Regions from separate parts of the Streptomyces sp. NPDC058576 genome, predicted to be linked through region 1. Evidence: riboswitches for the same ligand, from Rfam matches in the RefSeq annotation. Region 1 holds a riboswitch; each other region holds the start of a gene.
What was found. Region 1 has a riboswitch for thiamine pyrophosphate ahead of ACFWRV_RS23695 (thiamine ABC transporter substrate binding subunit). Riboswitches for the same ligand answer to the same signal wherever they lie in the genome.

Region 1 (9,628 bases):
CTGCTGAAGCACAAGGAAGCCGAGCTGCTCGAAGTCTGATGAACGACTCTTCCTGGGGCGCCCCGCAAGGAGCCGGTTACTGGGGCACGCCCGAGATGAGGGCTGCCCCGGCGGGTCCTGCCCACGATGTGCATGGCGCCCAGCAGACTCGGCCCATGCCCAACGTGCCGGACGTTCCCGACGCAGGTAGAGAAACAGAGAGCCGCGACGACCGGGACAGGGATGCCGCTCACGTCAGCGGCCCCCTGTTCCGTGACGAGATGCCGCAGGAGCCCATGTCCACCCCGCTGCCGCCCCCGCCGCAGAAGAAGCGCGCGGGGCGGGATCTCCGCGCCGCCATAGGGGTCGGCGTGGCTCTCGGCGCCGTCATCGTCGCCTCGCTGTTCATCGTGAAGGCCGTCTTCATCGGCGTCATAGTGATCGCCGTCGTCGTCGGCCTCTGGGAGCTCACCTCTCGCCTCCAGGAACGCAAGAGCATCAAGGCGCCCCTGATCCCCCTGGCCGTCGGCGGAGCCGCCATGGTCATCGCCGGGTACGCCCGGGGCCCCGAGGGCGCCTGGATCGCCATGGCCCTGACCGCCCTCGCGGTGCTGGTCTGGCGGATGACCGAGCCACCCGAGGGGTATCTCAAGGACGTCACGGCCGGGGTCTTCGCGGCGTTCTACGTCCCCTTCCTGGCCACCTTCGTCGCCCTGCTGCTGACGGCGGACGACGGGTCGTGGCGGGTCCTGACCTTCCTCGTCCTCACCGTGGTCAGCGACACCGGGGCGTACGCGGTCGGCTGGCGCTTCGGCACGCACAAGCTCGCCCCGCGCATCAGCCCCGGCAAGACCCGCGAGGGCCTGCTCGGCGCGGTCGCCTTCGCGATGGTCGCCGGCGCGCTCTGCATGGAGTTCCTGATCGACGGCGGCGCCTGGTGGCAGGGTCTGCTGCTCGGCTTCGCGGTCGCGGCCAGCGCCACCCTGGGCGACCTGGGCGAGTCCATGATCAAGCGGGACCTCGGGATCAAGGACATGGGCACCCTGCTCCCCGGCCACGGCGGCATCATGGACCGGCTGGACTCGCTCCTGCCGACCGCCCCGGTGGTGTGGCTGCTGCTCGTGCTGTTCGTCGGCTCCGGCTGAGCGGCACCCCACCACGGGACCTCGTTTCCTGAGCGCCACCGCACCCGGGACCCGGTCCCACCTGCACGTTCCACGAGTGAGGGTCCTCGTCCACAGGGCGGCGGGCCCTCACCCGTCTGTCTGCGACACTGGATGAACCATGCCTAAGCCCGGAGAACTCACTTTCGTCGCGCCCCGCGGAGCCAAGAAGCCGCCGCGGCACCTCGCCGACCTCACGCCCGCCGAGCGCAAGGAAGCGGTCGCCGCGGCCGGCGAGAAGCCGTTCCGCGCCCAGCAGCTCTCGCAGCACTACTTCGCGCGCTACGCGCACGACCCGGCGGAGTGGACCAACATCCCGGCGGCGTCGCGGGAGAAGCTCGCCGAGGCGCTGTTCCCCGATCTGATGTCCGTGATCCGGCACATCAGCTGCGACGACGACACCACGCGCAAGACGCTGTGGAAGCTGCACGACGGGACGCTCGTCGAGTCCGTCCTGATGCGCTATCCGGAGCGCGTCACGATGTGCATCTCCTCGCAGGCCGGCTGCGGAATGAACTGCCCGTTCTGCGCCACCGGGCAGGCCGGCCTCGACCGCAACCTGTCGACCGCCGAGATCGTGCACCAGATCGTCGACGGAATGCGCGCCCTGCGCGACGGCGAGGTGCCCGGCGGCCCCGCGCGGCTGTCCAACATCGTCTTCATGGGCATGGGCGAGCCGCTCGCCAACTACAACCGTGTGGTCGGCGCGATCCGCCGCCTCACCGACCCGGAGCCGGACGGTCTCGGCCTCTCGCAGCGGGGGATCACCGTCTCCACCGTGGGCCTCGTCCCGGCGATGCTGCGCTTCGCCGACGAGGGCTTCAAGTGCCGCCTCGCCGTCTCGCTGCACGCCCCGGACGACGAGCTGCGCGACACCCTGGTCCCCGTCAACACCCGGTGGAACGTGCGCGAGGTGCTGGACGCCGCCTGGGAGTACGCGGAGAAGTCCGGCCGCCGGATCTCCATCGAGTACGCCCTGATCCGGGACATCAACGACCAGGCCTGGCGTGGCGACCTGCTCGGCCGGCTGCTCAAGGGCAAGCGGGTGCACGTCAACCTGATCCCCCTGAACCCCACGCCCGGCTCCAAGTGGACCGCCTCGCGACCGGAGGACGAGAAGGCGTTCGTCGAGGCCATCGCGGCCCATGGCGTGCCCGTCACCGTGCGGGACACCCGGGGCCAGGAGATCGACGGGGCCTGCGGTCAGCTGGCGGCCTCCGAGCGCTAGCCTCCCCCGGGCGCCGGCCTCCCCGGTCGGCCGAAAACCGCCGGTGTACCCTGGGCCCGAAATCAACTTCATATTCCGACAGGGGAGCGCCACAGCGCTGAGAGTGCGGCACCAAGGACAGGTTGGCCGCAGACCCTCTGAACCTCGCCCGGGTCATTCCGGGTAGGAAGTTCGGACCTTACTCAAGCTGTTGCGCCCTGCCCGCTTCCGGTTCGCCGGACAGCGGGCGGGGCCGCGTCTCTTCCTGGTCACCTCCAGGAGGAATCACATGAACACCACCACGAAGTACGCGGCGACCGCGCTCGCCGCGGCGCTCGGCGTCACCGTGCTCGCGGGCTGCGGCGGCGACGACGGCCCGTCGGGCTCCGGGGCGTCCAAGGGCAGCGCCTCGAAGACCGTGACCCTGGTCAGCCACGACTCCTTCAACGTCTCGGACGAGGTGCTGAAGGCGTTCACGAAGGAGACCGGCTACACGGTCAAGACCCTCAAGAGCGGCGACGCCGGGGCCGCGCTGAATCAGGAGATCCTGACCAAGGGCTCCCCGCGCGGCGACGTCTTCTTCGGCGTCGACAACACCCTGCTCTCCCGCGCCCTCGACAACGGTCTGTTCACCGCGTACGAGGCCAAGGGCCTGGACCGCGTCGCGGCGGACACGCAGACCGACGACAAGCACCGGGTCACGCCCGTCGACACCGGTGACATCTGCGTCAACTACGACAAGAAGTACTTCGCCGACAAGAAGCTCGCGCCGCCGAAGACCTTCGCGGACCTGCTGAAGCCCGCCTACAAGAACCTCCTCGTCACGGAGAACGCGGGCAGTTCCTCGCCCGGTCTCGGCTTCCTCCTCGGCACCGTCGCCGCCGAGGGCGAGGACGGCTACGAGGCGTACTGGAAGAAGCTGAAGGCCAACGGCGTGAAGGTCGTCGACGGCTGGGAGCAGGCGTACAACGAGGAGTTCTCCGGCTCCGCCGGCGGCAAGAAGGCCAAGGCCGACCGGCCGCTCGTCGTCTCCTACGCCTCCAGCCCGCCCGTCGAGGTGCTCTACGCCGACCCGCGGCCGAAGGAGGCCCCCACCGGGGTCGCCACCGGCACCTGCTTCCGGCAGACCGAGTACGCCGGACTGCTGACCGGGGCGAAGAACGAGGAGGGCGGCAAGGCGCTGCTGGACTTCCTCATCAGCAAGACGTTCCAGGAGGACATGCCGCTGAACATGTTCGTGAACCCGGTCGTGAAGGACGCCGAGCTGCCGGAGCTGTTCACGAAGTTCGGTGAGACCGTCGAGACGCCTCCCACCGTCGCGCCCGAGAAGATCTCCGCCAACCGTGAGCAGTGGATCCAGTCGTGGCAGTCGCTGGTCCTGAAGTAGGGATCGAGGAGAAGGCCGCCCGGCCCGCCGGCCGCGGGTCCGGGCGGCGCGGAGCCGCGGTGCGGCTCGGCCTGATGGCCGTGCCCGTCGCGTTCTTCGCGCTGTTCTTCGCCTACCCCGTGACCGCGATCGTCGGCCGCGGGCTCAAGGCGGGCGGCGACTGGCAGTTCGGGCGGATCGGCGAGGTGCTGGCCCGCCGGGACATCCTCGACGTCCTCTGGTTCACCACCTGGCAGGCCCTCGCCTCGACCGCGCTCACTCTGCTGATCGCCCTGCCCGGGGCGTATGTCTTCGCACGGTTCGACTTCCCGGGCAAGCAGGTGCTGCGGGCGGTCGTCACCGTGCCGTTCGTGCTGCCCACCGTCGTCGTCGGCACCGCGTTCCTGGCGTTGCTCGGGCGTGGCGGGCTCCTCGACGAGGTGGGGGGCGTCCGCCTCGACACCACCGTGTGGGCGATCCTGCTGGCCCATGTCTTCTTCAACTACGCCGTGGTCGTCCGCACGGTGGGCGGGCTCTGGTCCCAGCTCGACCCGCGTCAGGAGGAGGCCGCCCGGGTGCTCGGGGCCGGGCGGTTCGCGGCCTTCCGCCGGGTGACGCTGCCCGCCCTCGCCCCGGCCGTCGCCGCCGCCTCGCTGATGGTCTTCCTCTTCACGTTCACCTCGTTCGGCGTCGTGCAGATCCTCGGCGGACCGGCGTACTCCACCTTGGAGGTGGAGATCTACCGGCAGACCGCGCAACTGTTGGACCTGCCGACGGCCGCCGTGCTGACCCTGGTGCAGTTCGCCGCGGTCGGCGCGATCCTCGCCGTGCACGCCGCGACCGTACGCCGCCGGGAGCGGGCCCTGAAGCTGGTCGACCCGGCGCAGACCTCCCGCCGGCCGCGCGGCGCCGGGCAGTGGGCGCTGCTCGGCGGCGTCCTGCTCACCGCGCTGCTGCTGATCCTGCTGCCGCTCGGCGTGCTGGTGGAGCGCTCCGTCGACGGAGCCGCCGGAGCCGACGGAGCCGACGGAGCCGACGGAGTCGGGGGTTACGGCTTCGGCTACTACCGGGCCCTCCAGTCGGCCGGTTCCGGCGGCTCCTCCACCTTCCTGGTCCCACCGCTGGAGGCCGTCGGCAACTCCCTCCAGTACGCGCTCGTCGCGACGCTCATCGCCCTCGTCGTCGGCGGGCTCGCTGCGGCGGCCCTGACCCGGCGGGCCGGCCGGCTGGTCCGCGGCTTCGACGCGCTGCTGATGCTGCCGCTCGGGGTGTCCGCCGTGACCGTCGGCTTCGGTTTCCTGATCACCCTGGACCAGCCGCCGCTCGACCTGCGGACTTCCTGGATCCTGGTCCCGCTGGCCCAGGCGCTGGTCGGCGTCCCCTTCGTCGTACGGACCATGCTGCCCGTGCTCCGCGCGGTCGACGACCGCCTGCGGGAGGCCGCCGCCGTGCTGGGGGCATCTCCGCTGCGGGCCTGGCGGGAGGTCGATCTGCCGCTGGTGCGGCGGGCGGTGCTGGTCGCGGCGGGCTTCGCCTTCGCCGTCTCCCTCGGGGAGTTCGGCGCCACCGTCTTCATCGCGCGGCCCGACAATCCGACCCTGCCGGTCGCCGTGGCCCGGCTGCTGGGCAGGTCGGGGGAGCTCAACTACGGGCAGGCGATGGCCCTGAGCACGATTCTGATGCTCGTGTGCGCGGTGTCGCTGCTGCTTCTGGAGCGTATCCGCACCGACCGATCCGGGGAGTTCTGAACGACATGCTGAGCTTGCGGGCAGCCACCGTACGGTTCGGGAAGCGGGCCGCGCTGGACGCGGTCGACCTGGAGGTCGCCGACCACCGGATCGTCTGCGTCCTCGGCCCCAGCGGCAGCGGGAAGTCCACCCTGCTCCGGGCCGTCGCCGGGCTCCAGCCGATGGACGGCGGCCGGGTGCTGCTGGCCGGACAGGACCAGGCGGGCATCCCGGTGCACCGGCGCGGCCTCGGCCTGATGTTCCAGGACCACCAGCTCTTCCCGCATCGCGATGTCGGCGCCAATGTCGCCTTCGGGCTCCGGATGCACGGCGTCGGAAGCGGCGAGACGAACGACCGGGTCCGCGAACTGCTGGAGCTGGTCGGCCTGCCCGGAGCCGAACGCCGCGCGGTCGCCGCCCTGTCCGGCGGCGAACAGCAGCGCGTCGCCCTGGCCCGCGCCCTCGCCCCGCGTCCCAAGCTGCTCATGCTGGACGAGCCGCTCGGCCAGCTCGACCGGAGCCTGCGCGAACGGCTCGTCGTCGAACTGCGCACGCTCTTCCAGGAGTTGGGCACCACCGTGCTGGCCGTCACGCACGACCAGGGCGAGGCGTTCGCGCTCGCCGACCGGGTCGTCGTGATGCGGGACGGCCGGATCGCGCAGGAGGGCAGCCCGCTGGACGTCTGGCAGCGCCCCGCCTCGGCGTTCGTCGCCCGCTTCCTCGGCTTCGACAACGTCACCGGGGCGACCGTGACCGGACAGGCCGCGGCCACCGCCTGGGGCAAGGTCCCGGTGCCCGAGGGCTCCCCCCAGGGCGAGGTCGATCTGCTGGTCCGGCCCGCCGGGGTCCGGATCGGCGCCCCCGAGGACGGCCTGCGCTGCACGGTCGGCGTCCGTACCTTCCGGGGGAACCACGTGACCGTACGGCTGCTGCCCGAGAACGCGCCGGTGCTGGAGGCCGAATGCGCACTCCGGGACACCCCGGACGAGGGCGCGGCCGTGGGCGTCCGCTTCGACGCGGCGGAGACGGTGGTGCTGGCGGCGGGGCGGGACTCCGACTGAGGGGCCGGCGGGCGCGCCCCCGAGGGACCGGGCGGGCCGTCGATGGACGGGCCGCCGCGGTCCCCGGTGGCGTGGCAGCCGGGCGCCGGGGCGGGCAAGCTGGAGGTGGACACTCGCCGGACGCGACCCCGCCCGGCGGGGACGGCCGAACCGACAAGGACCGTGATCATGACCGGTGGCATCCGCGAGGGCATCGACCTCACCCGCGTCCTGCACGCCCCGCAGCAGCGGGTCTTCGCGGCCTGGACGTCACCGGAGGACTTCGCCGCCTGGTACGGGGGAGAGGCGGACGTCCCTCTGGACCGGGTGGCGATGGACGTGCGGCCCGGCGGCGCGTGGAGCCTCGTCATCGTGATGCCGGGCGTCGAGATGCCGTTCCACGGGGTCTACCACGAGGTCAGCGAGCCCGACGGGCTGGTCTTCACGCTGAAGGACGGCTCCGCCCCCGAGGACGCCGAGGGGGAGACCGTGACCGTCACCTTCAGCGACCTCGGGGGCGGCCGGACCGAACTGGCCTTCCAGCAGCGCGGCGGGAACCTCACTCCCGAGCAGTACGCGGCGGCCGAGGACGGCTGGGAGGCCTTCTTCGACACCCTCGCCGACCATCTGGCCCGCCGTCCCTGAGCCTCTCGGCCCAGGGACGCTCACTTCGCCAGCGGAAGCGCCGCCAGCTGCGCGATCACCCAGGTCAGCGGGGCGAACAGGGCCAGCAGCGCGCCTGCCCGCAGCAGCGTCGCCCGGCGCAGCGTGGCGGCCGGGGCGCCCATCCTGAGCAGCGCCTCGGCCGTGTGGGCGCGGGCGTGCTTGGCCTCCAGCGCCGAGGTCAGCAGCGTGGCCGTCGTACAGCCGAGGACCAGCACCGCGCCGAGTGCGGTGAGCGGACCGTAGGGGCGCTCACCGCCCCCGTACAGCGCCGAAGCGGCGATCGCCGCGGACACCACCGCGCAGACGATCCCGAGCGGGCGGCCGATCCGGAGCGCCTCGTCCATCAGGACCCGGCCCGCCAGCAGCCGTACGGCCCCGGGGCGTACCGCCTGCAGTGCCCGCCCGCAGAGGTAGGTCAGGCTCGGTCCGGCCATCGCCAGACCGACCGCGGTGAGCGTCCACCCGATCAGTACCGCCACCGGGGTGGAGTCGTACCGTCCGGGCAGCGGGAACGCGTTCCCCGCCGCACCCCGTGAGGCGATCGCCTCGACTGCGAGTCCGGCGGCCGTCAGCGCCACGCCCCAGGGGAGCCCGGCCGGTGCCGGTGCGGGCTCCGGCAGTTCCTCGGAGCCGAAGGTGTCCCGTGCCGGGTCGGGCCGCGACCGCAGGGCCAGGGCGCTCGCGGTCGACGCGGCCACCGGTACGAGCGCCAGCAGCATCACCGCGGCGGCCACCGGCAGCGGACTGCCCGCGCCGAGGAACTCCGCGGCGCCCCCGTCGAACGGCATCCCGGTCAGGTCGCCGCGCAGATGCAGGAAGAAGAGCAGGGCCACCATGGAGCCGAGAGTGGTGGAGACGGCCGTGGAGACCGCGGCCAGCGCGGACAGCCGGACCGGGCCGAGGCCCAGGGACGAGAGCCCCGGCCGGGGCCGGGTGCTCGGGTCGGTCCGGGCCACCGCCACGGCGAACTGCACGGTGGCGGCCAGCGGCACGAAGCACCACAGCAGCCGCAGCACCGAGCCGGCGGACGCGGGGTGCGCGGCGGCGTACCCGAGGGCGCACAGGAGGAGGAATCCGACGCCGGCCGAGGCGGCGGCCACCAGCAGCCGCCGGACCAGGACGAGGGGATGGGAACCGCGGGCTAGACGGAGAGCGAGCACGCCGCGCGGCCCTCCGCTTCCGGTTTCGCGGGCAGGGTGACGGTGGCGACGCAGCGGCCGTCCAGCATGGGCACGGTCCGGTCGGCGAGGGCGGCGACCTCGGCGTCGTGCGTGGCCAGCACGACGGTGATGCCGTGCGAGCGGGCCGCCGTGGTGAAGGTGCGCAGCACCTGGGTGCGGTCCGCGCGGTGCAGGGTCGCGGTGGGTTCGTCGGCGAAGATCACGGTCGGCTGTGCGGCCAGGGCCCGCGCCACGGAGATCCGCTGGCGCTGTGCCTGGAGCAGGGCGTGCGGCCGCTTCCGGGCGAGGGCCGCGATGTCCAGGCGCTCCAGCCACTCGGTGGCGGCCTTGCGGGCGGCCCGGTGCGAGACGCCGCGCAGCAGCAGGGGCAGCGCGGCGTTCTCCCAGACGGTCAGCTCGGGGACCAGCTCGGGGTCGGAGGCGATCCAGCCGAAGCGCTCCCGGCGCAGCTGTTCGCGGACCCGGGGGGCCATGGTGTGGACGGGGACGCTGTTGAACCAGACCTCGCCCTCCTGGGGAACGAGCCGGCCCGAGAGGCAGTGCAGCAGCGTCGTCTTCCCGCTGCCGCGCGGGCCGGTCACGGCGAGGATCTCCGCGTCCCGGACGCCGATGGAGACACCGCCGAGACCGGGCGATCCGTTGTGGGAGTAGTGCAGTGAACGCGCCCAGATCACGTCGTTGTCCGGCGGGGCCACCATGGCGTACACCTCGGTTCAGGTCAGATTTCCCGTCCCCCGTACGGGGGAACGAAGACGCGGCCGATCGGTCACTGGGCACCGTAGATAGTCGGACCGGTCCGGGGGCACAGCACGCGGCCCGGATACCTCCCTTGTCACTCGAAGGGGGGTATCCGGGCCGGAGAACCGTATGAAATGACCGCTGGGCGGCGATCAGCCAGGGGGCCTGGTGACGGTCAGAGCTTCGTCCAGGCCTCCGTGAGGACGGCCCGCAGGATGCCCTCGATCTCGTCGAACGTGGACTGGTCGGAGATCAGCGGCGGGGCCAGCTGGATGACCGGGTCGCCACGGTCGTCGGCCCGGCAGTACAGGCCGTTCTCGAACAGCGCCTTGGAGAGGAAGCCGTACAGGACGCGCTCGGTCTCCTCGTCGGTGAACGTCTCCTTGGTGGCCTTGTCCTTCACCAGCTCGATGCCGTAGAAGTACCCGTTGCCGCGGACGTCGCCGACGATCGGCAGGTCGTGCAGCTTCTGGAGCGTGGTCAGGAAGGCGTTCTCGTTGTCGAGGACGTGCTGGGTGAGGTTCTCGCGCTCGAAGATGTCGAGGTTGGCGAGGCCCACCG
Region 2 (9,628 bases), on a different contig from region 1:
ATCGCCGGCGCCCGGACCGGTCCTCGCCGGTCACGGGTCACCGGATCTTCGGTCCCCTCCGGTCCTCGGGATCGCGGCAGGCCCGTGGGGGCGGCCCCCACGGGAGGGCCGACGGCCCGTCACCATGCCTGGGGGTGACCTTTGACCACGGCATCGAGCACCGCTGTCCCGACGTTGATCGGTTCGGTTCAGCGGGCGTTGAGGCTGCTGGAGGCTGTGGGCGCCCATCGGGACGGGGCGCCTGCCAAGCAACTGGCGCGCGAGGCGGGGCTTCCGCTGCCGACCGCGTACCACTTGCTGCGCACCCTCACCCACGAGGGCTATCTCCGCCGCGAGAACGGTGTCTTCCTCTTCGGCGCGGCCGCCGAGAACCTGACCGCCGCGCCCGCCGTCAGGAGCCGCCCGCGCCTCACCTCCGTAGCCGACTCCCTCGACCGCTGGCGGGACGTCATCGGGGCGCCGGTGTACTGCGCCGTCTACTGCGACGGCGAGATCGATCTGATCGCGGTCGCGGACGCTCCCGACATCCCGGCGGTGGAGGAGTGGGCCTCGTTCCGGGAGACCGCCCACGCGCACGCCATCGGCCAGTGTCTGCTCGCCCAACTCGACGAGAGGGCCCGCGAGGACCACCTCGACCGGCACCCCGTACGTCCCCTCACCCGTTACTCAGTGCGAGATCGCGCCACGCTGCTGGAACGGCTGCGCACCCTCCGACGAGGTGAACCGGTCATCGAACGCCAGGAGTACGCACTGGGGACCGTCTGCGCCGCGATTCCGGTCACGGCCGGTGCCACCATTGCGGCGATGGCCATTTCCGTACCCCTGGACCGGGAAGATCGGTTGCTGCCCGCAGTCGAACAGCTACGTGGCGAAGTCGCCAGCCTCTTGCGTTCGTTCGTGTTCTCTATCAGTATCTGAAAAATCACTCCTTGTGATCTGCTATCGCGTGCACCACGATGGCGTCAATAGGGCCATGGGGGATCATTCCTGGCCAGTTTCATCTACTGCGGGGTTGAACGATGCGCGAGTCGGTTCAAGCAGAGGTCATGATGAGCTTCCTCGTCTCCGAGGAGCTCTCGTTCCGTATTCCGGTGGAGCTCCGGTACGAGGTCGGCGATCCGTACGCCATCCGGATGACGTTCCATCTGCCCGGCGATGCCCCTGTGACCTGGGCGTTCGGCCGCGAACTGCTGCTGGACGGGCTCAACAGCCCGAGCGGCGACGGAGATGTGCACATCGGCCCGACCGAGCCCGAGGGACTCAGCGATGTGCACATCCGGCTTCAGGTCGGCGCGGATCGCGCGCTGTTCCGGGCGGGGACGGCGCCGCTGGTGGCGTTTCTCGACCGGACGGACAAGCTCGTGCCGCTCGGTCAGGAGCACACGCTCGGTGACTTCGACGGGAACCTGGAGGATGCGCTCGGCCGCATCCTCGCCGAGGAGCAGAACGCCGGCTGACCGGGCGCGCACCCGATGCCCCGTGGCCCCGTCCCGACGCCCCGTCACCCCGTCTTACGGCGACGGCCCCGGCCGGTCCGCGTGGGTGCGGCCGTGGCCGCCTGCGCGCCGCCCGACCCCGCGCGGTCCGCGGAGACGACGAGCGCGGCGAGCACCGTGGTCACCGGCACCGAGGCGACCAGGCCGATCGACCCGACCAGCGTGCGGACGATCTCCTCGGCGACCAGCTCACTGTTGGCCACCGTCCCCACACTGCTCTGGGCGATGGAGAAGAGCAGCAGCAGCGGCAGCGCCGCGCCCGCGTACGCCAGCACCAGGGTGTTGACCACGGAGGCGATGTGGTCCCTTCCGATCCGGATACCTGCCCGGTACAGCCCCTTCCAACCCATCTCCGGGTCCGCCTGGTGCAGTTCCCAGACGGCGGAGGTCTGGGTGACCGTCACATCGTCGAGCACCCCGAGTGAACCGATGATGATGCCGGCCAGCAGCAGACCGCTCATATCGATGTCCGGGTAGAGGCCGTGGATGAGGCCGGTGTTGTCGTCCGTGTTGCCGCTCAGGCTCGCCCACCCGATGAACAGGGAGCCCAGCAGCCCGATCAGCAGCAGTGAGATCAGCGTGCCGATGACCGCGACCGACGTACGGGCCGTCACCCCGTGGCACAGGTAGAGGGCCGCCAGCATGATCGCGCTGGCCCCGATCACCGCCACGACCAGCGGATTCGAGCCCTGCAGGATCGCCGGCAGGATGAACAGGGTCAGCACGGCGAACGACACGGCCAGCGCCACCAGCGCCATCACCCCGCGCATCCGGCCCACCAGGACCACCGCCAGGGCGAAGATCCCGGCCAGCAGCGCCATCGGGACCTTCCGGTTCACATCGGTCACCGAGTACTGGAGGTCGCGCGGCGCGTCGGGCGCGTACGCCACGACCACGCCCTGACCCTCCTTCAGCTGGCGGGGCGCGTCCGGCTGGACCACCTCGACGAACCTGCGGCCCTTGTCGTCGCCGCTGGTCACCTCGACGGTGGCCTTCGCGCACTCCCCTTCCTGCTCGTTGACGGCCTCCCGCCCCGAGGGCGTGGAGGTGTCGCCGGTCGGGGGCACCTGCGCGGCGTTGACGTCCGCGCAGTCGACCTGGACCACCTGGACGACCTTGCCGTCCTGGGTCTGCCGGTCGAATCCGACGCCGGTGCGCTCGTGGTCGGGAACGCCGCCGGGCCAGAACGCGATCAGGCCGACGACGACCGCCGTGGCGAACGGGATCAGTACGGCGGCGATGACCTTGCGCAGGTGCCGGGAGACCGGGGCGGCCGGCCCGTGGCTGTGGGTGTGGCCGTGGGTGTGGCCCTGGGGCGGCTGGGACGCGGGGTCGTTTTGGGGGGAGGTCACGGGGCGATCATCGCAAGAACAGGAGGGCCCTCTGGTCAGCTCGCCGGAAAGGACGCTAGCGTGGAGGCACCTTTGCACACGCGGGAGCTCGGAGCACCGGGCTGAGAGGGCGCTGATCGCCGTACATCCGTACGGGACACGCTGCGCCGACCGCCGAACCTGTTACCGGGTAATGCCGGCGTAGGGAGTAGGTCTCATGACCACAGCGGACGCACGCACGCCTGCCTCGAAACAGAACGACGGAACGCCGGACGGCACGACGCCGGACGCCGGGACGCCGAACGACGAGGCCGGGAAGTCCATCGGCTGGCACAAGGGGTACGTCCAGGGCTCGCGCCCGGACCTCCGGGTGCCGGTCCGACAGGTGCACCTCACCAACGGCAAGGACGTGACGCTGTACGACACGTCGGGGCCGTACACCGATCCCGGAATCGACACCGATGTCCGCCGCGGCCTCGCGCCCCTGCGGGAGAACTGGATCATCGCCCGCGGAGACACCGAGGAGTACGCGGGCCGCCCGGCCCGCCCCGAGGACGACGGGCTCAAGCACACCTCGCCGCGCGGCGGACTGCGCAACCTCGACGCCGTCTTCCCCGGCCGCCCGCGCCAGCCGCGCCGCAGCCGCGACGGGCGCCCCGTCACTCAGCTCGCGTACGCCCGCCGGGGGGAGATCACCCCGGAGATGGAGTACGTGGCGATCCGGGAGAACGTGGCGGCCGAGGTCGTCCGCGAGGAGATCGCGGAGGGCCGGGCGGTGCTGCCCGCCAACGTCAACCATCCCGAGATCGAGCCGATGATCATCGGCAAGCGATTCCTGGTGAAGGTGAACGCCAACATCGGCAACTCGGCCGTCACCTCCTCCATCGAGGAGGAGGTGGACAAGATGACCTGGGCGACCAAGTGGGGCGCCGACACGGTCATGGACCTGTCCACCGGCCGCAACATCCACACCACCCGCGAGTGGGTGCTGCGCAACTCCCCCGTGCCGATCGGCACCGTCCCGCTCTACCAGGCCCTGGAGAAGGTCGACGGCCGGGCCGAGGAGCTGACCTGGGAGATCTACAAGGACACCGTCATCGAGCAGGCCGAGCAGGGCGTGGACTACATGACGGTGCACGCCGGCGTGCGCCTGCCGTATGTTCCGCTGACGGCCCGTCGCAAGACCGGCATCGTCTCGCGCGGCGGCTCGATCATGGCGGCCTGGTGCCTCGCGCACCACAAGGAGTCGTTCCTCTACGAGCACTTCGAGGAGCTCTGCGAGATCCTCGCGACGTACGACGTCACCTACTCGCTCGGTGACGGACTGCGCCCCGGGTCGATCGCGGACGCCAACGACGAGGCGCAGTTCGCGGAGTTGCGGACGCTCGGCGAGCTGAACACGATCGCCAAGCGGTTCGGCGTACAGACCATGATCGAGGGTCCCGGGCATGTCCCGATGCACAAGATCAAGGAGAACATCGACCTCCAGCAGGAGATCTGCGAGGAGGCGCCGTTCTACACGCTCGGCCCGCTGACCACGGACGTCGCGCCCGCCTACGACCACATCACCTCCGGCATCGGCGCTGCGATGATCGCCTGGTGGGGCACGGCGATGCTTTGTTACGTCACGCCCAAGGAGCACCTGGGGCTGCCCAACCGGGACGACGTGAAGACGGGCGTGATCACCTACAAGATCGCCGCCCACGCGGCCGACCTCGCCAAGGGGCACCCGGGCGCGCAGGAGTGGGACGACGCGCTCTCGGACGCGCGGTTCGAGTTCCGCTGGGAGGACCAGTTCAACCTGGCCCTCGACCCGGACACGGCCCGGGAGTTCCATGACGAGACGCTGCCCGCCGAGCCGGCGAAGACGGCGCACTTCTGCTCGATGTGCGGGCCGAAGTTCTGCTCGATGAAGATCTCCCAGGACATCCGCCGTCAGCACGGCGGTTCGCAGGAGGAGATCGAGGAGGGCATGGCCGAGAAGTCGAGGGAGTTCGCGGCCGCCGGCAACCGGGTCTACCTGCCGATCGCCGACTGACCCGCGGCCGCCGGCGGAAACCGGCGGCCTCAGCGGAGGGGGGCCCGCCAGGCCACCAGGCCCGGCCGGTCCGCCTCCGCGAAACCCATCGCGAACGGCTTGTCGCCGTCGTCCGTCACCAGGTGGATGCTGCACTCCGACCGACACGTAGTACGGGAAGCCGCGCCGTTCGTTCTCGTTGAGGCCGAGATCCAGGCCCGCGAGGTCGGCCCTGCTGCCCCGTCGTACGGACGCCAGTGTGGCGGGCAGTTCGAGGACGCCGTCCTCGTCGGCGTCCCACCGGACGCGCATGATGTCGCCCGGCTCCGCAGGACCGGCGGACGCGAGGTCGCTGTCGGCCATGCAGGCGGTGAGGATCTTCCTCCGGCCGGTGTTGGTGGCCTCGAAGGTGAGGTAGTGGGGGACCATGTCCTCCTCCGGACCCCGGACCAGGCTCTACACCGTGATTCTGACGTCAGTAACCCGCGGGCGTTCTGCGCCGATTGATCAAAGTGGGTTGTTTCATTGGTCTTTGTGTCGTTTCGCTGTCTTGTTAAGCGACAGTATGGACACAGTCGTGTGGCAGCTGGATGTACGTTTCCCCGTTGCGTCAACTGGGCTTGACCCGTTCCTTATCTGTGGCTTACTTTCCGGCTTGCTTGGCTGAAAGTTGGCGGCCCCGAACGGGGGCCCGGGGAGGGGATTCACCATGAACTGGTACCTGGCAGTACTCAAGAACTACGCAGGCTTCAGCGGACGTGCGCGCCGCAAGGAGTACTGGATGTTCACGCTCATCAGCTTCGTCATCAGCCTGGTGCTGTCGATCATCGGTGGCCTGATCGGCGCGGAGTTCCTGTCCTACATCTACGCCATCGCGATCATCATCCCGTCGCTCGCGGTCGGCGTGCGCCGCCTGCACGACACCGGCCGCTCGGGCTGGTGGCTGCTGATCGCGCTGATCCCCCTGGTCGGCGCCATCGTCCTGATCGTCTTCCTCGCCTCGGAGGGCAAGCCGGAGACGAACCAGCACGGCGTCAACCCGAAGCTGGCTCCGCAGGCCATCTGATCCACCGCTCCGGTTCCTTCCGGAGCATCTCCCGGGCCGGGCGCGGCACTTGCCGCCCCGGCCCGCGGCGTGTCCGGGAGCCGGAACGCGGAGGAGTCCGCACCCGTGGCGGTGACCGGAGACCGCGGTCCGCGCCGGTCTCAGTCCGGCTGGTGCTCCGGGCCGCCGAAGTCCGGGCTCGTGAAATCGGGGCTGGTGAAGGTCGGCCGGGGGCCGGCCGCCGGGCCGTCGTCCGGGCCGGAGAAGTCCGGTCTGCTGTAGCCGACCTTCGGGATGCGGTTGGGCGAACGGTGCGGGGTTCGCGCGGCGGGCCCCGCGGTGGGGTCGGCCAGGGCGTCCCGGAGGAACGGGAGGATGCCGCGCTCCAGCAGGGCGTGGCGCCACGCCTCCCTGGCCCGCGCCACCTCCTCCGGAAGCTCCTGTTCCTCTTCCTCGGCGGCCAGGGACGTCGCGCCGTTGCGGAGGGCGGTGACGAGCAGCCCGACCGCGGCGACCAGGATCGCCGCGGCGGCGACGCAGGCGAAGAACCATCCGGCCGTGACCATGGAGCGGCCGAACGTCAGCGACGGGCTGACGGCCCTGAGCAGGTAGCCGACGAGCAGGAAGATGACGGCCGCGGTGCCGGCCAGCAGCGGAGTGAGGACCGTGATGACCGCGCCTACGCCGGCGCCCGATCCGGCCGCCGTGCTCTGCGGCCCGTCCAGGCCCGGGAGCCCGTCGGCTCCTTCGGCGGCCGGCGCCCGGCGCAGCTCGCCGCGGGCCTTGACGTAGTGCTCGTACTCGGTGGCCGCGGCCGCGGTGATCAGCGCCGTGGCGCCGAGCGCCATGGTGCGCAGCTGTTCGGTGTTGAGCCGGTCCCCGACGCCCTCCAGGTCCGGGCGTTCGTGAGCGTGGCGCAGTGCGTCGCCCAGGATCCGCTCGTACTCGGGTCCGTCCTCGGCCAGCAGGTGCGGAGCGCTTGTCATCTGCATCCCCCGATGCTCCGTCGGTGCCCGGCTGCCCGCGTGGACCGGGCGATCGGGCGGAAACGGAGGAGAGCCTGCCACTGATAGGCCGATGGTAGAGCGCTCACGGCACGGGGTGACAGGGTGTTTCCAGAATTGGGCCCGGTGACGGGTCCGGCGATCGGCGAGGTCGGCGCGGGCGGAACCTGAAGCGCCTTCCCCGCCGACGGTCAGTCATGCAGCGGGAGTTGCACCACCAGCAGCTTTCCGGCCATGGTCACTCCGCCGTCCATGGCGATGGCGAGGCCGTCGGCGTAGACGTGCGGCCCGTTGATCACAGGCCCCGAGCTGTCCTCGCCCTCCTCCGGTCCGGCCTCGCCCAGGAGATACGGAATAGGGCTGTGACCATGGACGACGCGCTGTCCGCCGTACGTCGCCATCAGCTCGCGCACCGCGTCGGCTCCGCCCTCGTCACGGAAGGCGAACCGCTTGGTGAGCTTGCGGAAGAGGTCCCAGCACTCGTCGGCGTCGTTGCGCGTGAGAATGGCCGTGATCGTGTCGTTGACGTCCTCGATCGTGGACCCGTAGTCGAGGTAGGCCGTCGTGTCGGAGTGCATCAGCAGATGCCCGTCCTCCTCGATGACCGCGTCGAGCCGGGACATCCACTGGAGGTGGACGTCCTGGAGGCGCTCCATATCGGTCTTCTGGCCGCCGTTGAGCAGCCAGGCGGCCTGGAAGGTGGCGGTGCCGGCCCCGGAGTTGACGGGGGTGTCGGCGAACCGCTTGGCGCCGAGCAGCAGCAGTTCGTGGTTGCCCATCAGGGCCTTGCAGTAGCCGCCGGCCGCCGCCGCCTCGGCGGAGAGCCGCATGACGAGGTCGATGACCCCGATGCCGTCGGGGCCGCGGTCGGTGAAGTCGCCGAGGAACCACAGCCGGGCGTTGCCCGCGGCCCAGTTCCCGTCGGCGTCGATGAGGCCCTGCTCGGCGAGGGCGGCCATCAGCTCGGCCAGATAGCCGTGGACGTCGCCGACGACGAAGAGCGGGCCGCGGCTGTCGTCGGACACGGGGCGCGGCTCGGTGAGCGACTGCACCTGGACGGTGTCGCCGCGGCGGATGACCGGGAGGTCACGCTCGGTCGGCGTGTAGCCCTCCGGCTGCTCGTCGCCCACGACGGCGTTCCCGGGGTGCGGCGGTCGGTGCGGTGCGGGGGCGTGCGGCGGCACGGATGCGCCGGGCGGTGGCACGGGCGCGCCCGGCGCCGCCGGATGCGCCTCCGGCGCACGCGGTGGCACCGTGGAAGGAGGTGCCACCTGCGCCTGCGGTGGCACGGGTGTCTGCGCGTACGGCGGAACCCGGAAGTCACGCAACGTCGCCGTCCGCACCACGGGTTCCTGACCGGCCCCCTGAGTCATCGACCCCTCCACCACCGTCGCGCCGCCGTACACCTGACGGGCCTTGCCTGGTAGAGGTGGTCCGCGGTGTCGTGCGCCCATCATAGGAATGCGGATCGATCTGTGTGACGCACCAGGGGTGGTGAATCCGGGCGCACTCACGGTTCACCGGCCGATTGGTCCGAAAAGAGCCGATCAATCCCCGCTGGGGGAGCGCGGCGCGCTGACCGTCGTGCGCGGTGGGCGGCGTTGCGAGGAGGTCCGGACGATGAGCTCCGTCGGTATGACCTGCTCCACCGGCCCGTCGTGCTCGACGCCTTCGATGGCGTCGATGAGGAGCTGGACGACGGCCGTGCCGATCCGGCGCGGCTTCAGCGAGAGCGTCGTGATGGGCGGCTCGGTCGCCGCGTACACCGTGGACTCGCTGCAGCAGACCAGCAGCAGGTCCTCGGGGACGCGCAGCCCGTAGCGGCGGGCCGCCGCGAGGAGGTCGGTGCCGTTGGGGTCGAAGAGCCCGTAGACCGCGTCGGGGCGGTCCGGGCGGGCGAGCAGCCGGTCGGCGGCGACCGCCCCCGCGCAGGGGTCGTGCGCCGGGTAGGACTCGTACACGGGATCCTGGCCGACCCGCTCGCACCAGTGGAGGTAGGCGGTCGTGGACAGCCGGGTGTAGGTGTCGGTGGTGTTGCCGGTCAGCAGGCCGATGCGGCGGGCTCCGGCGGCGGCGAGATGGTCGAGGAGGTCGAGCACGGCGGCCCGGTGGTCGTTGTCGACCCAGGCGGTGACGGGGAGCGTCCCGGCCGGGCGGCCGTCCGAGACGACGGGCAGTCCCTGGCGGACGAGTTCGGTGACGACCGGGTCCTGGTCGGAGGGGTCGATGACGACGGTTCCGTCGAGCGCGACGTTCGACCAGACGTCGTGCCGGGAGGTGGCGGGGAGGATGACGAGGGCGTAGCCGCGGGCGAGAGCCGCGGAGGTCGCGGCTCTCGCCATCTCCGCGAAGTACGCGAATTCGGTGAAGGTGAAAGGTTCATTCCCGTACGTGGTCACGGTCAGGCCGATCAGGCCGGACTTGCCCGTACGGAGGGTTCGGGCCGCGGCGGACGGGCGGTAGCCCAGGCGCTCGGCGACCTCGCGGACATGGCGGCGGGTGGCGTCCGGGAGCCTGCCCTTGCCGTTGAGCGCGTCGGAGACGGTCGTGATCGAGACTCCGGCCGCGGCGGCCACATCACGGATTCCCGCCCGTCCTGGCCGGCCGCTGCGCCGGGGGGTCTCCGTCCGGCTCACCTGGTGCTTCCCTGCTGCTGTCATGGCGAGCCGATAGTAGGGCTCCGAAGGGTGGTCGGTCCGGTCGCATATGCGCACGTTGACAGGCACGTTTCTGCA
Region 3 (9,628 bases), on a different contig from region 1:
GCGTCGGTCAGCCCGGCACGGGCCTCGCGGGCCTCGGCCAGCAGCAGCACCGCGTCGTGCGGGCGCACCTCGGGATTGCGGGCGGTCGCGCTCGCCACCAGGCTGTCCAGCGCGACCGGGAGCCCCGGCACGAGAGCGGACGGGGCCGGGACGTCGGAGTTGAGGTGCTGGTAGATGACCTGCGCGGCGTTCTCGCCGGTGTGCGGCTTGGCGCCGGTGAGCATCTCGTACAGCACGACCCCGCAGGCGTACACATCACTGCGGGTGTCGGCGGTGCCGTGCTCGATCTGCTCGGGGGCCAGATACGACACCGTGCCCAGCAGCGAACCGGTGGTGTCGGTGGCCGTGCCGACCGCCCTGACCAGGCCGAAGTCGGCGACCTTCACCCGGCCGTCGTCCCCGATCAGGACGTTCTCCGGCTTCATGTCGCGGTGCACGAACCCGGCCCGGTGCGCGGCGCCGAGCGCGGCGAGGACCGGCTCCAGGATGTCCAGCGCGGCCCGGGGCTGGAGGGCCCCGCGCTCGCGCAGCACGTCGCGCAGGGTGCAGCCCGCCACGTACTCCATCGCGAGATAGACGTATGCGCCCTCGGCGCCCTGGTCGAAGACCGCGACCACATTGGGGTGCGCCAGGCGGGCCACCGACTTGGCCTCCCGGATGAAGCGCTCGACGAACGCGACGTCGGTGGCGAGCGCCGGGTGCATCACCTTGAGGGCGAGCACCCGGTCCAGGCGGGTGTCCACGGCCCGGTAGACCGTGGCCATCCCGCCGACGGCGATGCGCGCCTCAATGCGATACCGGCCGTCGAGCAGCTGCCCGACGAGAGGGTCCTGGAGGGTCGTGTCCACCCCGAGAGTCTAAGAGCCGCCACCGACACCCCGGACGGGCCGGGGCATTCCCGGGGCCGTTCTGCAGCCGATCCGTGACAGGGGCACGCCGGGGACGATCCAACCCCTCCGGCGTTCGAGGAGCGGGGGTCCGGGGGCGGCGCCCCCGACGACCACCGGCTCAGAACGCGGGCCGCTCCGGATCGAACGCGGCCCGCCCGGCCACCGGTGAGGACGCCTCGGCGAAGTGGCGACGCGGAATCCGGCCCGCCCGGTACGCGAGCCGCCCGCCCTCCACCGCGTGACGCATCGCACCCGCCATCAGCTCCGGCTCCTGGGCCCGGGTCACCGCCGAGGCGAGCATCACAGCGGCGCAGCCCAGCTCCATCGCCTGCGCCGCGTCCGAGGCCGTCCCGGCCCCCGCGTCGAGGATCACCGGCACCCCGGCCCGCTCCACGATCAGCTCGAAGTTGTGCGGGTTGCGGATGCCGAGCCCGGAGCCGATGGGGGAGCCGAGCGGCATGATCGCCGCACACCCCACCTCCTCCAGCTTCCGGGCGAGGACCGGGTCGTCGTTGGTGTAGGGCAGCACGACGAATCCGTCGTCGACCAGCGTCTCCGCCGCGTCCAGCAACTCGATCGGGTCGGGCAGCAGGGTCCGCTCGTCGGCGATCACCTCCAGCTTCACCCAGTCGGTGCCGAGCGCTTCCCGCGCCAGCCGGGCGGTGAGCACCGCCTCGCCCGCGGTGAAGCACCCCGCGGTGTTCGGCAGGACCTGGATGGAGAGCCGCTCCAGCACCGAGAGCACCGAACCCTGCACGGCCGGATCCAGCCGGCGCATCGCGACCGTGGTCAGCTCGGTGCCGGAGGCGACCAGCGAGCGCTCCAGGATCTCCAGGCTCGGGGCCCCGCCGGTGCCCATGATCAGCCGGGAGCCGAAGGCGGCGGGCCCCAGCGTGAAGACGTCGTCCGACATGGTCAGCCTCCCTGTACGGCGGTCAGGACCTCGACGCGGTCGCCCTCGCCGAGCTTTGTGGCAGCCCACTGGCCGCGCGGGACGACGCTCTCGTTGACGGCGGCGGCGACCCCGGCGGGAGCCGGGGTCAGGGCGGTGACGAGGGCGCTGAGGTCGGTCCCGGCGGGAACGGTGCGGGCTTCCCCGTTCACCGAGAGGGAAACGGTGGCTTCCGGTGCGGCGGGGCCTTCGGGGACGGCGGTGGCTTCCGGTGCGGCGGACTGCTGGGTCATACGGGCTGCTCCTGGAGTACGGGGGCGGCGGTGGCGGCGGTCTCGAACCGGCCGGGGGCGAAGGGGCGGGCCGTCTCGGGCAGCTCGCCGGTGGTCAGGGCGTCGGCCATCGCGTCCCCGGTGACGGGCGTCAGCAGGACGCCGTTGCGGTGGTGCCCGGTGGCGAACAGCAGACCGGGCAGGGCGGTGGGGCCGAGCAGCGGGGCGTTGTCGGGCGACGCGGGGCGCAGACCGGCCCGGGTCTCGGTCAGCGGCAGCTCGGTGATCCCGGGCACCAGCTCGTGGGCGTCGCGCAGCAGCTCGTACACGCCGCCGGCGGTGACCGTGGTGTCCCAGCCCATCTCCTCGCTGGTGGCGCCGACGACCAGCTCGCCGTTCTCGCGCGGCACGAGATAGAGGTGACCGCCCCGGACCACGGCGCGCACGGTGCGGCTGAGGAAGGGGGCGTACGCCGGAGGCACGGTGAGCCTGAGGACCTGGCCCTTGACCGGGCGGACCGGCGGCACGAGCTCCGGCGGGAGCCCCGCGAGCCGGCCGCTGAGGCTGCCGGCGGCGAGCACGACCTGATCGGCCGCGAAGTCCGTGCCGTCGCCGAGCAGCGCCCCGGCGGCCCGGCCCCCGGTGACGGTGAGCCGTTCGACGGTCGTCCGGCGGAGCGCGACCCCGGCCCGTTCGCAGGCGGTCAGCAGCGCCGCGGCGAGCCGGCGCGGGTCCACCTGGTGGTCGCCGTCGACCCGGAGGCCGCCCCGGACGCCCGGGGCCAGCATCGGCTCCAGGCGGCGGCACTCACGACCGCTCAGCCAGACCGACTCCAGGCCCGAACGCTCCTGGAGGGCGTGCAGTTCGCGCAGATGCGCCCGGTCGTCGGAGTCGAGCGCCACGGCCAGCGTGCCGCAGGTCCGGAAGCCGGTCTCCCGGCCGCTCGCCTCCTCCAGCTCCTCGACGAACGCCGGATAGCGCGCGGCGGAGGCGAGGTTGAGGCCGAGCAGCATCTGCTCGCCGTAGTGCAGTTCGGTGACGGCGGCCAGCATGCCCGCCGCGACCTGGGCGGCTCCGCCGCCCGGTGCGGGGTCCGCCACCGTGACGGTCAGCCCGCGCTGAGCGGCCCGCCAGGCGGTGACCAGGCCGATGATGCCGCCCCCGATGACGAGGACGTCGGACCCGGAGGCTCTCCCGGAGGCTCCTGAGGTTGTCCCTGAGACGCGCATGAGTGTCCAGCCCCTCCCTTCGCCGGCATGACCCGGAGCAGGTTCGTACGGTCGGAGGCCGGCCAGCCTCCCTCTCAGCCCGGTGCGTCCGGGCTCCCGCGAGTGTTCTACCTTGGCCACCCTAAACCCCGCCGCCCACTGCCCAGTAGGGGAGCAACCACCATGGCCCGATCGCTCGACGGACTCGTCCTCGCGCCCGTCGCCGACCAGGCCCCCGGCCAGGTCGGGACCCGCACCCGGTTCACCTACCACGAGCGGGACGGCCGGATCTGGGCCGATTACACGGGCGGCGACGTGGTCCGCGGCCATCTCGTCGGCACCCGGGACGGGGACGCGCTCGACTTCCGCTACGTGCAGCTCAAGCAGGACGGAACGACCTCCTCCGGGCACTGCCTCTCCACGGTCGTCGACCTCGCGGACGGCCGGGTGCGGCTGGAGGAGCGGTGGCAGTGGGAGTCGGGGGAGGGCAGCGGAACGAGCGTGGTGGAGGAAGTGCCCTCCTGAGGAGGGTCTTTCCGGCGGCCGCCTTCCTGACGATTCGTCAGGTGATTAAGGTGGACGGGTGAGCGAGCACCAGACGGAGAAGAGCCCGGACCGGCACGTCGTGATCGTCGGAGCGGGCATGGCGGGCGTGCAGACCGCGGTCGCCCTGCGGGAAGCCGGCTTCGCGGGGTCCGTCACCCTGATCGGCGCCGAGCCCCACCAGCCGTACGACCGCCCGCCGCTGTCCAAGGCCGTGCTGCTGGGCAAGGCCGAGGACTCGGCCTTCGACATCGACTTCGAGGCGCTGGACATCACCCTGCGCCTCGGCCTGGACGTCACCGCCCTGCGCGCCGCCGCCCATGTGCTGGACACCGCCGACGGCCCGGTCCGCTACGACGCGCTGGTCCTCGCCACCGGGGCGGAGCCCATCACCCTGCCCGGCGCCGAGGGCGTGCCCGGCGTCCATCTGCTGCGCACCCTCGACGACGCCGCCCGGCTGCGGCCCGTCCTGGACCGGCAGCACGACGTGGTCGTCGTCGGGGCGGGCTGGATCGGCGCGGAGTTCGCCACCGCCGCCCGCGCCGCGGGCTGCGCGGTCACCGTCGTCGAGGCCGCCGCCCGCCCGCTCGCGGGCACCCTGCCCGCCGAGGTGGCCGCCCCGATGGCCGCCTGGTACGCCGACAGCGGCGCCGAACTCCTCACCGGAGCCCGGGTCGACCGCGTCGAGGAGGGGACCGTCGTCCTCGACGACGGCCGCACCCTGCCCGCCGGGGCCGTGGTCGTCGGCATCGGCGCCCGCCCCGCCACCGGCTGGCTGGCCGGCTCCGGGGTCGTCCTCGGCCTGGACGGCTCGGTCACCGCCGACAGCGCGCTGCGCACCTCGCTGCCCGATGTGTACGCGGTCGGCGACTGCGCCTCCTTCCCCTCCGCCCGCTACGGAACCCGCCTGCTGGTCCACCACTGGGACAACGCCCTCCAGGGCCCGCGCACCGCGGCCGCCGCGATCATGGCCGCCGGGACCGGCGAACCGCTCCCCGTCTACGACCCCGTCCCGTACTTCTGGTCCGAGCAGTTCGGCCGCTTCGTGCAGTACGCGGGCCACCACGCCCACGCCGACACCCTGCTGTGGCGCGGCGACGGGGCGGACGCGGCCTGGTCGGTGTGCTGGCTGCACGACGGCGCGCTGGCCGCCGTGCTCGCCGTGGGCCGTCCGCGCGACCTCGCCCAGGGACGCAGGCTCATCGAATCGGGGGCCGTCCTCGACCCGGAGAAGGTGGCCGACCCGGCCGTACCGCTGAAGTCCGCCGCCCTCTGAGCGCCCCGGGGCCGCCTCGGACACCCCCGTACGGTCGGCCCGGCTACCGGCTGTCAGTCCGGGATGGCACGCTTGTCCTTGTGACCGAGATTGACGCAAAGACCGATGCTCTCGTCCCCGCCTGGCTCCACCTTCCCGACATCGCGGAGATGCTCGATGTTCAGGTGACCCGCGTGCGGCAGCTGGTCAAGGAAGGCCAGCTCATCGCCGTACGCCGTGGTGAGAACCGGACGCTCCAGGTGCCCGCCGCCTTCATCGACGGCGACAAGGTGGTCAAGGGCCTCTCCGGCACCCTGACCCTCCTGAGGGACGACGGCTATTCCGACGAAGAGATGCTGGAGTGGCTCTTCACCCCCGACCCGACCCTGCCCGGCACCCCCGCGCAGGCGCTGAGCGAGAATCGCGGTACGGAGGTGAAGCGCCGCGCCCAGGCGCTCGCCGTCTGACCGACACGACAGGAAGCGGTGCACGGACCGCCCGGCGCGGCCCGTGCACCGTCACGACCACGGGGGAGTCCACCCATGTCCACGCCTCGCGAGCAGCTGTCCGACGCCCGGCTCTACCTGTGCACGGACGCCCGCAAGCGGCAGGGTGACCTCCCCGCCTTCCTCGATGCCGTGCTCGCCTCCGGCGTCGACATCATCCAGCTCCGGGACAAGGGCATGGAGGCCGCCGAGGAGCTGGAGCACCTCGCGGTGTTCGCCGACGCCTGCCGTCGGCACGGCAAGCTCCTCGCGGTGAACGACCGCGCGGATGTCGCCCACGCCGCCGGGGCCGACGTCCTGCACCTCGGGCAGGGCGACCTGCCGGTCCCCGCCGCCCGCGCGATCATCGGCGCCGACCGGCTGATCGGCCGCTCCACGCACGCCGAGGCCGAGGTCGACGCCGCCGTCGCCCAAGACGGCGTGGACTACTTCTGCACCGGCCCCTGCTGGCCCACCCCCACCAAGCCCGGCCGCCACGCCCCCGGCCTCGACCTCGTGCGCTACGCCGCCTCCCTCGGCGCAGAGCGGCCCTGGTTCGCGATCGGGGGGATCGACGCGGGCAATCTGGACCAGGTGCTGGACGCCGGGGCCCGCCGGGTCGTCGTCGTCCGGGCCGTCACCGAGGCCGACGACCCGGCCGCCGCCACCGCTGAACTGGCCCGACGTGTCCGGGCGCACACGCTCTGAACCCTCGGCGTACCGACGAGGGGCATCGGGGGCAGCTGTCCGAGGGATGGACAACAGTCCGGCAAAACGAGACAAAGTTTCCCGCTCTGGTTGGGGGAGTGTCCACCCCCTGGTTAACCTCCCCTTATGGCCCTTGGTACACCTTCCACCAGGACGGATCACGCGCGCACCGTGCGTGACCTGCTAGCGACCGGCAAGACGTCGTACTCCTTCGAGTTCTGGGCGCCCAAGACGGAAAAGGGCGAACGGAACCTCTGGAACGCGCTGCGCCGGGTCGAGGCGGTCCGCCCGAGCTTCGTCTCCGTGACGTACGGCGCCGGCGGCTCCACCCGTGCCGGGACGGTCAAGGCCACCCAGGAGATCGCGGCGGACTCCACACTCACCCCCGTCGCCCACCTCACCGCGGTCAACCACTCGATCGCCGAGCTGCGCAACATGGTCGGGCAGTACGCCGACGCGGGCATCAGGAACATCCTCGCGGTCCGCGGCGACCCGCCCGGCGACCCGATGGGCGAGTGGGTGGAGCACCCGCAGGGGGTGAAGTACGCCGCCGACCTCGTCCGGCTCATCAAGGAATCGGGCGACTTCTGCGTCGGCGTCGCGGCATTTCCCGAAATGCACCCCCGGTCGACCGACTGGGAGACGGACATCGGTCATTTCGTCGACAAGTGCCGGGCGGGCGCGGATTACGCGATCACCCAGATGTTCTTCCGCCCGGAGGACTATCTCCGGATGCGTGACCGTGTGGTCGCTGCGGGTTGCGAAACGCCGGTGATCCCCGAGGTCATGCCCCTCACCAGCGTGAAGCAATTGGAAAAGTTCTCCCAGCTCAGCAACGCGACCGTGCCCGCGTCGTTGAAAGAGCGCATCCTCGCAGCCAAGGACGATCCAGCCGCTGTACGCTCCATTGGCATCGAGTTCGCAACGGAGTTCTGCGCGAAGCTGCTGTCCGAGGGTGTGCCCGGGCTGCACTTCATCACGCTCAACAACTCGACGGCTACGCTCGAAATCTACGAGAAACTCGGACTGCACAAGCAGTCGTGACCGGTCGTACCCGCCGCCGACGCGGCTACGGCCGAAGGAGGGGGCGGGCGTGGGCTGGACGGTCCTCTACATCGCATTCGGTCTGGTGGCACTGTGGCTGCTCGGCGAGGTGCTGCTGCAGTACAAGGCACGACTGCGCTGGCGGCTCCTCGCCTTCGCCGGCTTCCTCGGCGTGGTGGTCGGGGTGCTGCTGGCCTCCGTCCCGGTCATCGTCGTCGGGACGCTCGCCTTCGCCACCGGCCAGACCTTCGTGACGCTGTCCTTCCGGCGCGGCTTCTCCACCGGCTGGGCCATAGGCGGCAGCCCGGGGGAGAGCCGCCGCCGCCGGGGCGGCGGCTCGGGCGCCGCCGTGAAGGAACCCACGCTGGAGGTCTCGGACCTGGAGGTCGCGGACCTGGACGCCGCGGCCGGGTACAACCAGCCTCCGGCCGCCCCGCCCGCACCGTCCGTCTACGAACCGCAGCCCCTCCCCGACGACACCGGCCAGTACGGCGTGTACGGGGACACCGGCTACGACCCGAACGGCCACGCCGCCCAGGACCACGGCCACCAGGCCGACCCCTCGGCCCAGCCCCAGTACGCCGCGTACGACCCCTACACCGGCTACGAACAGCAGCCGGCCCAGGACCCCTACGCAGGAACGTACGACTACGGCACCGGCCAGCAGAGCTACGCCGCCTACTCCGACCCGTACATCGGCACCACCAACGGAGCCCCCTCCTACGGCGGTTACGACGCCTACGGCAACGGCTACGACAGCCAGGGCGGGCAGCAGAGCTACGCCGACCCCTACGCCCAGAGCTACAGCACGGACACCCCGCCCGGCGGCGTCTGGGTCCCGCAGCAGCGCGACGCCGAGCAGTACCCCCCGCTGGAGCCGGAGCAGCCCACCGGGCCCGCCCCGTACGGCAACGGTTACGACACCGGCCAGAACGAGCAGTACCGCTACTGAGCCCGCGGCGCCGACGGGGGTGGGCCCTCCGTCGGCGGCGGCGCGCGCTCCTGGCTCACCGGGAGCCGCGGAAGCCGTCGCCCTCCACCACGAGCCCGGCCACCAGCGTTCCCGACATCCCGGCGTGCGCGAGACCGCCGCCCGGATGCGCCCAGCCGCCCGCGAGATACAGCCCCGGCAGCCGGGTCAGGTTGCCCGGGTGCAGATACGCGCCGCCGGCCCCGGCCAGCGCGGGCGGCGGCACCGCACCGCCCTCGGCCCCCGTCTCCGCCTCGGTCTCCGCCGGCGTGCGGATCTCCGTGTGCAGGATCCGGTCCCGCAGCCCGGGAACGGCCGCCGCCGCGCGCTCCACCAACAGGTCGGCGAACCGCTGCCGCACCCCCGCGTCCCGCCAGTCGACCGGCCCCTGCGGAGCCACCGTCGCGGTGAGCGTCACCGCCTCGTGCTCCGCGTCCGGGCGGGTTGCCGGATCGTCGGGGCGCAGCACCCACACCGTGGGGTGGACGGCGACCCGGCCCCCGAACACCGCCTCCTGCTCCGCCGCCCCCTCCGCGCTGTGCACCACGGTCCGGTGCACCGCACCCGCCTCCCGGGCCCCGCGCAGCGACAGCAGCACCGTGAACCGGCCCGCCGCACCCGCGCCGGAGCCTGCGCGGACCGGCACCTCGTCCGCGCCGCCGACCTGCTGACCCGGCACCAGACCCGCGTGCGGCCGGACCCCGAGCACCACCTTGTCGGCCTCGGCCACCTCACCGTCCGCCAGCTCCACGCCCGCCGTCCGGCCGTTCTTCTCGACGACCCGGACCACCTCGGCCCCGAAGACGAACTTCACGCGGCGCGCCAGACACCGCTCGTACACCGCCCGGGCCAGCTCGCGCATCCCGCCCATCACGTACCAGCTGCCGAAGGTCTGCTCCATGTACGGCAGCAGCGCGGCGCTCGCGGGCGCGGCGCGCGGGTCGAGGCCGTGGGCGAGCGCGTACCCGTCGAGCAGGGCGGCCAGGCGCGGGTCCGCCAGCTCCCACGCGCCGATCTCCGCGACCGTGCCCGCCTGCCGGGCCGAGCGCAGCAGCCGCCTTTGCCGCACCGCCGGATACGGGTCACGCCCCAGGACCTGGTGATCCGCCCGCAGCGGCTCCTCCAGGAGCGGCCGCCGGGAGCGGTCCCAGGCGTCCCGGGCCCGGTCCATGAAGTCGCTCCAGCGCGCCCCGGCACCCGCGCCGAGAGCGCCGTCCAGGGCGGCGGCCACCCCGGCCCGGGAGGCGTTGGGCAGGGACACCGCCGTGCCGTCCGCGAAGAGATGACGGCTCGCCGGATCGACCTGGGTCAGCGTCACGCACTGCTCCAGCGACTCCTTGCCGGTCTTCACGAAGAGGTCC

Region 2: another riboswitch for thiamine pyrophosphate. It lies ahead of thiC (phosphomethylpyrimidine synthase ThiC); the one in region 1 lies ahead of ACFWRV_RS23695 (thiamine ABC transporter substrate binding subunit).
Region 3: another riboswitch for thiamine pyrophosphate. It lies ahead of thiO (glycine oxidase ThiO); the one in region 1 lies ahead of ACFWRV_RS23695 (thiamine ABC transporter substrate binding subunit).

The regions. Positions count from the first base shown of each region.
Region 1 covers NZ_JBHXPF010000036.1:41,543-51,170, reverse strand. The annotation lists gene frr (ribosome recycling factor) at 1-39, shown strand, start outside; gene ACFWRV_RS23705 (phosphatidate cytidylyltransferase) at 39-1,124, shown strand; gene rlmN (23S rRNA (adenine(2503)-C(2))-methyltransferase RlmN) at 1,264-2,370, shown strand; TPP riboswitch at 2,441-2,557, shown strand; gene ACFWRV_RS23695 (thiamine ABC transporter substrate binding subunit) at 2,639-3,736, shown strand; gene ACFWRV_RS23690 (ABC transporter permease) at 3,811-5,463, shown strand; gene ACFWRV_RS23685 (ABC transporter ATP-binding protein) at 5,469-6,503, shown strand; gene ACFWRV_RS23680 (SRPBCC domain-containing protein) at 6,672-7,127, shown strand; gene ACFWRV_RS23675 (hypothetical protein) at 7,148-8,308, opposite strand; gene ACFWRV_RS23670 (ABC transporter ATP-binding protein) at 8,290-9,027, opposite strand; gene ACFWRV_RS23665 (aspartate aminotransferase family protein) at 9,243-9,628, opposite strand, start outside.
Region 2 covers NZ_JBHXPF010000031.1:73,712-83,339, reverse strand. The annotation lists gene ACFWRV_RS21930 (IclR family transcriptional regulator) at 142-918, shown strand; gene ACFWRV_RS21925 (SsgA family sporulation/cell division regulator) at 1,020-1,457, shown strand; gene ACFWRV_RS21920 (YibE/F family protein) at 1,502-2,848, opposite strand; TPP riboswitch at 2,919-3,052, shown strand; gene thiC (phosphomethylpyrimidine synthase ThiC) at 3,045-4,865, shown strand; gene ACFWRV_RS21910 (DUF805 domain-containing protein) at 5,554-5,910, shown strand; gene ACFWRV_RS21905 (hypothetical protein) at 6,051-6,881, opposite strand; gene ACFWRV_RS21900 (metallophosphoesterase) at 7,085-8,266, opposite strand; gene ACFWRV_RS21895 (LacI family DNA-binding transcriptional regulator) at 8,441-9,553, opposite strand.
Region 3 covers NZ_JBHXPF010000044.1:48,404-58,031, forward strand. The annotation lists gene pknB (Stk1 family PASTA domain-containing Ser/Thr kinase) at 1-848, opposite strand, end outside; gene ACFWRV_RS26440 (thiazole synthase) at 1,009-1,803, opposite strand; gene thiS (sulfur carrier protein ThiS) at 1,806-2,075, opposite strand; gene thiO (glycine oxidase ThiO) at 2,072-3,283, opposite strand; TPP riboswitch at 3,281-3,393, opposite strand; gene ACFWRV_RS26455 (hypothetical protein) at 3,446-3,787, shown strand; gene ACFWRV_RS26460 (NAD(P)/FAD-dependent oxidoreductase) at 3,906-5,081, shown strand; gene ACFWRV_RS26465 (Rv2175c family DNA-binding protein) at 5,162-5,527, shown strand; gene thiE (thiamine phosphate synthase) at 5,603-6,253, shown strand; gene metF (methylenetetrahydrofolate reductase [NAD(P)H]) at 6,380-7,297, shown strand; gene ACFWRV_RS26480 (hypothetical protein) at 7,347-8,249, shown strand; gene ACFWRV_RS26485 (phytoene desaturase family protein) at 8,305-9,628, opposite strand, start outside.